2 regions of the Treponema sp. OMZ 790 genome follow, and region 1 is predicted to be linked to the other one. Evidence: riboswitches for the same ligand, from Rfam matches in the RefSeq annotation. Region 1 holds a riboswitch; the other holds the start of a gene.

What was found. A riboswitch is a leader RNA that binds a small molecule or an ion and turns the genes downstream of it on or off. The one in region 1 is predicted to bind cobalamin.
Region 2: another riboswitch for cobalamin. It lies ahead of E4O01_RS09585 (Glu/Leu/Phe/Val family dehydrogenase); the one in region 1 lies ahead of E4O01_RS00740 (ABC transporter substrate-binding protein).

What each region holds. Positions count from the first base shown of each region.
Region 1 covers NZ_CP051201.1:170,942-174,356, reverse strand. Annotated here, with positions in the region: gene prcA (dentilisin complex subunit PrcA) at 1-542, opposite strand, end outside; gene prcB (dentilisin complex subunit PrcB) at 624-1,151, opposite strand; cobalamin riboswitch at 1,307-1,490, shown strand; gene E4O01_RS00740 (ABC transporter substrate-binding protein) at 1,651-2,646, shown strand; gene E4O01_RS00735 (FecCD family ABC transporter permease) at 2,648-3,415, shown strand, end outside.
Region 2 covers NZ_CP051201.1:1,961,995-1,965,409, reverse strand. Annotated here, with positions in the region: gene E4O01_RS09590 (MGH1-like glycoside hydrolase domain-containing protein) at 1-1,000, shown strand, start outside; gene E4O01_RS09585 (Glu/Leu/Phe/Val family dehydrogenase) at 997-2,238, opposite strand; cobalamin riboswitch at 2,647-2,837, opposite strand; gene E4O01_RS09580 (formate/nitrite transporter family protein) at 2,946-3,415, shown strand, end outside.

The DNA of each region.
Region 1 (3,415 bases):
CCTACCTCAGAAGTAAATTCTACATAAACTTTTTTTTCTGTATCGGTTATCGTATAACCGTCGGTTATATCCGATCCGCCCGCATTTTCAATTGTTACCCTAGAGACATGGGGGGGGGTAACACCTCTTGTTATCTGTCCATGTTTAAATTGGAGCATCGTAAAATTTTGGCCGTCTGTTTCGCTTACATAATAATTCTCAATAAGGGAACCGGCCCACTTTCCTTTTTGCCCCAAGAGATGAAAGTTATAATTCTTTTTTGGACTTACTTTTGCAGTAACTTTTCCATTAGTTACAGATAGAGGATGGGTAACCTGTTTACCGGTAGAAGAATCAAAAACTAGCAGTTGTGTACCTGTAACTACAGTACCGCTTACAGAATCTACAACACATACTTCAACCTTGACGGCATCGGCCGGAACAGGATATGGATCCGGAACCAATACGGAAGGCGGTGACGGCTTTTGAGGACATGAACCCAAGAAAAGCACCAACACCAGAAGACCGAATAACGCCTTAGCGTTCCATTTTTTTTGTGACATAAAGTCCCTCCTATTAATTTTATTTTTAAAGCAAGCCGTTAAAAATACTTGCTTTTTTTTACACAAGAATCGATTTATAAATTAAAACTCTATTATCCCGTATCCCCCCTTGTAATCGCCTCTAACCTCAATAAAAATATCGTCAGAAGGCTCAGCCTCTGCTAAAACTATCACATAAGGATGAGTAAAAGCCTGTGTGACCATATCCTTAGGCCCCGGAGCAGATATTTCAAAAACAAGTTTTATAGTTTTACCCGTCTTTATTGCAGACACAGGAAAAACAGAATAACCGCCGGTGTTAAATGGTCCTGCTGCCGCAATGACAACCGCTCTTTTTGAAAAATCCACTATTGGGGCTTTTGCGGAATTTCCATATAAAACGGAATAAAAATTATCCAGCTCTTTTTGTGTCCTTATAATTGAAGAAAGTCCCGGCTTAAAATTACTTCCTTGACTCAAAATTTCATAGCCTATCTCTAAGGCGGAACTACTGTTGTCCTTAAATGTTTTATCTGATTTGGATTCCGGAATTTCGGAAAATTGCTTGGGAGGAGTTTTACAGCCAAACAAACTTAAAAAGATAAGTAAAAATACGATATAATACTTCATATAAAGAGTCTACCACAATTAGTTCTATTCAGCAAGATTTTTTTTCTTATTTTTAAAAAAAAATCATTAAAATTATAAAATAAATCTTTGTTCTATTATAAGAGATATAAAATTAAGACTTGACACTGCCTTATAAAAACATTAAAATTGCTTTTAACATTTCAAACCCTGCAGGTGCCGAAATTCGGTTAAAAGGGAAGTACGGTGTAATTCCGTCACGGTCCCGCCGCTGTAAGAGAAGAGTCTTTTTAAAATATGTCACTCGAGAGGAATCGGGGAAGGCTTAAAAAGATGATGAAGCTCGAAGTCAGAATACCTGCCTGTAGAGGGCTTAAACCTTGTGCTTTACGAGCGATAAAGTACCGGACGCTTGAAGGAACTTATAGCCTTTTTGTTTTCTCTATAAACTAATAAGATCCCCAAAGTATCTTTGTACCTGCTGCATAAACTCAAGTCTTTTAAGTTTGAAACCGTAAAATTAACACATTTGGGGGGAAGTATGAAAAAAACTTTTTTTTACTCACTACTGCTAATATCGGCAGTTTCGGTTTTTTTAGGGTGCAGTCCTAAAGAAAATCAATCACAAAATTCCGGCAAAACGATGCCGAAAGCGGATGGACAGTATTATCCTGTAACAATCACGACTTATAACTATGCGGCAGAACCTATCGAGCTTACATTTGAAAAAGCCCCTGAAAAAGTCGCTGCCTTTTACCAAAGCCCGATAGAAACTATGCTTGCACTCGGACTTTCAGACAAACTCATTTTAGCTGTCGGTCTTGATGATCCTGTAAAAGATGAATTTAAAGAAGCTTTTAGCAAAGTAGATTACCGTGACAAACGCCCTACAAAAGAAGAGGTTATCGACATGGAGCCCGATTTTATTTTTGCATGGTCATCTTTATTCGGCGAAAAACGTTATGGGGATGTAAATTTTTGGCATGATAGAGGTACAAAAACCTATATATGGCAAAATTCCGGCTTAAAAAAACAGGATTCTCTCGAAAATGAATATCAGGATATTCTTAACATAGGTAAAATTTTCAATGTAGAAGACAAAGCGCAATCGATTGTCGATAAGATGAAAGGCGAAATTGAGGCAGCAAAAAAACATGTTGAAGGAAAAACAAAAGTAAAGGCTATAATAATTGAGGTAGAAAAAGAAGGGCAATACCGTGTTTATGGAGAAAAAACAATCGGCGGACAAATTGCGATGCAAATCGGGGCAGACCTTGTGGGCAAAGAAAAAAACGGCATAGGAAAAGAGGAGCTTATAGAGCTTAACCCGGATGTTATATTTACCGTTTATTTTGGAGACTATATTGAAAAAGATCAATCTATAGAAATGCTGACAAAAGATAAAGCCTTACAAAGCATAGCAGCTCTTCAAAATAAAAAAGTTTTCCCGATTAATTTAAGTGAAGTTTATGCAAGCGGCATAAGAACCTATGACGGAATAAAGACTATCATTTCAGGTCTATATCCTGACCTATAATATGCAAAACAATAAAACCAAGGTGCTGAAAATAATTTTTATATCTTCAGCACTTCTTTTTCTTTTGGCGGGACTTCTACTCTCAATAATCCTATCGGTAGGATTCGGAGCCGTAAATATAGTGCCCGCCGATATTTTAAAAATCGCTCAATATAAAATCTTCGGAATAGGCAGCCTTGAAGGAGTAAAAAAATCTACTGTAGATATCGTTTGGATTGTAAGGATGCCTAGAATTATCTTAGCCTGTCTTACCGGTATGGGATTGGCTTTAACGGGGGTTGTAATGCAGGCTATCGTAAAAAACTCGTTGGCAGATCCTTATATATTGGGTATTTCTTCAGGGGCTTCTCTTGGAGCAACCTTGGCTATTGCCCTGGGGATAGGAGCAAGTCTGGGCCCCAATTATGTAGGCTTGTCTGCTTGTTTTTCTGCATTCGGTGCATCTGTAATTGTGATGACAGCTGCAAATATAAACGGCAGAGCCAATTCCGTAAAATTATTAATGGCCGGAATCGCTATAAGTACAATATTTTCGGCATTTTCTTCATTCATAGTTTTTACTACAAAAAACAGAGAAGCTATACGAAGTATTTCTTTTTGGCTGATGGGAGGTTTCGGAGGAGCAAAATGGGAAAATTTAGGCTTATTATCCGTTATCGTATTTTTGAGCATTTTTGCCTTTATGACGCAATACAGAACTCTTAATTTAATGCTCCTGGGCGACAGCGTATCAATTACCTTAGGTAAAGACTTACATATTTACCGCCAA
Region 2 (3,415 bases), 1.3 Mb from region 1:
GTATATGGACTGGATTGAGAAGATGTTTAAGGCCGATAACGGCTTGTACAAAAGTCCTCTCGAAACGGTTAACATGCCCAATGCGCCCCGAAAAGAATCGTTTTTTTTGACGGATTTTAATTCGGCTCTTGCAGTCAATGCTCTTTATATGTCAGCTTTGGGGGATATACTAAACGATAAAGAAATAGACTTTCAGTATAAGAGGATGTATTTTACGATAAAAACCAGAATCAACTCCATGATGTGGAATGAAGAAGACGGTTTTTATTATGACCTTGATTCTGAAGGCAATCAAATAAAGAAAAAGACCATTGCCGGCTTTTGGCCAATGCTTGCAGAAATTCCCAATGAGGATAAGGCGGCTCTTTTGGTGGATCATCTATCTAATCCGAAAACCTTCGGTGTGGATCATCCTTTTCCAAGCCTTGCTGCCGATGAGCCTGAATATGATGAGACGGGTAACGGCGCATGCGGCAGTGTATTTCCTATTTTGAATTTTGTGGTCGTAAAGGGCCTTGAAAAATACAACCGCTGGGAGATAGCGCGGGAATGTGTTATAAGACACCTTTACTATGTGCTTGAAACCCTTTCGCCTGCAGGAAATTCCAAAAAACAGGGTTTTTTGTGGGAGGCCTATTCTCCCGTAAAAGAGGGTCCTGCTCAATGGAAGGGAAAACCGGCCTTTCCGCGTAAACAATATCTGTTGGGGGTAGGGCTTTCTACAATCAGCTTGATGATCGAAAACGTTATCGGGCTTTCGATAAGTCTTCCGCGTAAGACTGTAAACTGGACTGTTCCTAATCTTGAAGTAATGGGTATAGAAAACTTAAGCCTTAAGCGGAACTTGATTACCATTCTTTCTTCTAAGAGCCAAAGAGGCTGGGAAATACACATGGAAAGCGAAAAGCTTTATTATTTTACCATAAATATCCTAAACGAAAAGAAAAAGACCCTGCCTATTCCGTCGGGTAAGTGTTCAATGCTGATAGATAAGCTTTAAATTATATTTAAGGCCTTTTGGGTTTCTACAAGTTCCTTTAAGGCCTTAATATAGGCTGCCTTTCTTAAGCTTACTTTATAAGTTTCTTTTACATCCCATACCAGTCTAAAAGCTTCAATCATTTTGTTTTCCAGCCGGTTGTTCACTTCTTCTTCGGTCCAGTAAAGCCCTTGCAGGTTTTGCACCCATTCAAAGTATGATACAATTACCCCTCCCGCGTTGGCAAGAACATCGGGGACGCAGATAATATTCTTTTTTTCGAGAATTTCATCGGCTTCCGGAGTTACAGGGCCGTTTGCGGCTTCAATTATTATATAGGCCTTAATATTGCGAGCATTTTTTTCGCTTATCTGATTTTCGAGGGCTGCCGGAACCAAAATATCGGCTTTAAGTTCTAAAAGTTCTTCATTGGTTATTCTTTTAAAATCGCCTTCAAAAGAATCAAGCCTTTTTCCTTCCTTTTTGTGTTTTAAAAGTTTAGGAATGTCTAAGCCTTTTTCGCTGGAGACAGCTCCGCTTACATCGCTTACTGCGATTACCTTGGCTCCGTCTTTATAAAAAAGATCTGCTGTAACTCCGCCGACATTTCCAAGACCTTGAATGACTACACTTTGGTCTTTTAAGTTTTTATTAAGTTTTTTTAAAATTTCCCTTGCTGCAAAAAGAACTCCTCGGCCTGTGGCTTCTACTCTTCCTTTCGAGCCGCCGAGAGGAAGAGGTTTTCCTGTAACGACTGCGGGGGTGAACTCCCCTGCATAGCTGCTGTAGGTATCGACTATCCAAGACATAATTTTTGCATTTGTTCCCACATCCGGGGCCGGTATATCTTTTTTGGGGCCTATAAAAGCCGCAATGCGATTTGTGTAGCCCCTTGTCAGTTTTTCAAGTTCCGGTTCGGAAAGATTTGAAGGGTTTACGCAGATGCCTCCCTTACCGCCTCCGTAGGGAATGTCGGCGACGGCACATTTAAAGGTCATCCATGCGGCAAGAGAGCGCACTTCATCAATATTTACATCTTGATGAAATCTTATTCCTCCCTTTGCAGGGCCGCGTAGTGTAGAATGTTGAACCCTGTAGCCGTTGAATACTTTTATACTCCCGTTATCCATTTTTACCGGAATCGAAACATGTATTTCTCTTTCGGGGTTTAAAAGAGATATATAATCGTTCTCGGTAAGACCGGCTGTTTTTGCGGCTTCCTTTATTGTGTTCAAAAGTTTTTGGTATGTGCCCGCCATAAATATTCTCCCATAAAAACTTTTTGCAGTAAATATCAGAGCCTTACGGCTCTGTTCTGCAAGGAAATTTTTCATCGTATCCGCTAAAGCGGATAGCGAATCAATTTGCGAAAAAAGTTTATTAGGAATTATACATTAAAAGCCTTGTTTGTGAAAGTTATTTAGGTGGAAAAGTTTGAATTTCAGCTAAAAAAAGAAAACGATTTCGGTCCGCAAAGGGTTCCGATTTCCTCAAAATGTACACCCAAGGGTATCAATCGGATGTACTCAAGGCTAAAACGAAGAAAAACTTGACAAAATCTTCACTAAGAGCCTAAGGAGCAATAGAGGAAACAAATATGATTAACACGATAAATTTTGCTGCAACTCTTGAGTCCAAGCAGAGTGCTGCACGGGTAAAACTTACATCTTACCCTCATAGTCATTGGCAGGTCTTACGGCTCGGAGGTCATCATTGATTTTCGCCTTCCCGGAATAATACCAGTGGCATGCTTGAAAAACAACTCTCTCACTTACGTCAGCCGGACTGCTCAGGATTCACACCTGATTCCCTTTTCACCACTTTATTAAAAAAAGGCACCAAGACCGAAATCGTAATTTAGAGTAAGTCTATACTTTTACAAAAAAGATGTCAAGACACTAAAATTGGTATTGATAATTGAAAAATAAGCTGTTCTATGATATAATCGGCTTATGGAGGGGAGTGTATGTCTGAAAAAATGTATTGTGATCCGGCTGAGATCTTGGAAGTTACTGTGCAAAAGGGTATTGCAAAGGCTTCAACCCCTGTGTGGAAGCTGCTTTGCTTAGGTTTTTTGGCAGGTGTTTTTATTGCCTTTGCTTCGGAAGGCTCTAATATGGCAGCCTTCGGACTCTTTGCCAAGCCTGAAACTTACGGCCTTGGTAAATTTGTTGCAGGCCTTATCTTTCCTGTGGGGCTTATGCTTGTCCTCCTTGCAGGGGCTGAACTTTTTACAGGGAATAACTTGATAATTGCCGGCGTTTTAGAAAAAAGGGTAAAACTTTCTGCGATGCTGAAAAACTGGCTTGCAGTTTATATCGGGAATTTTATCGGCTCTGTTTTTCTTGCCTTTTTAATCGTAAAGAGCGGACAGCTTTCAAGCGGCGGAAGCCTTTTGGGAGGGATTACAATAAAAATCGCTTACGGGAAGGTTTC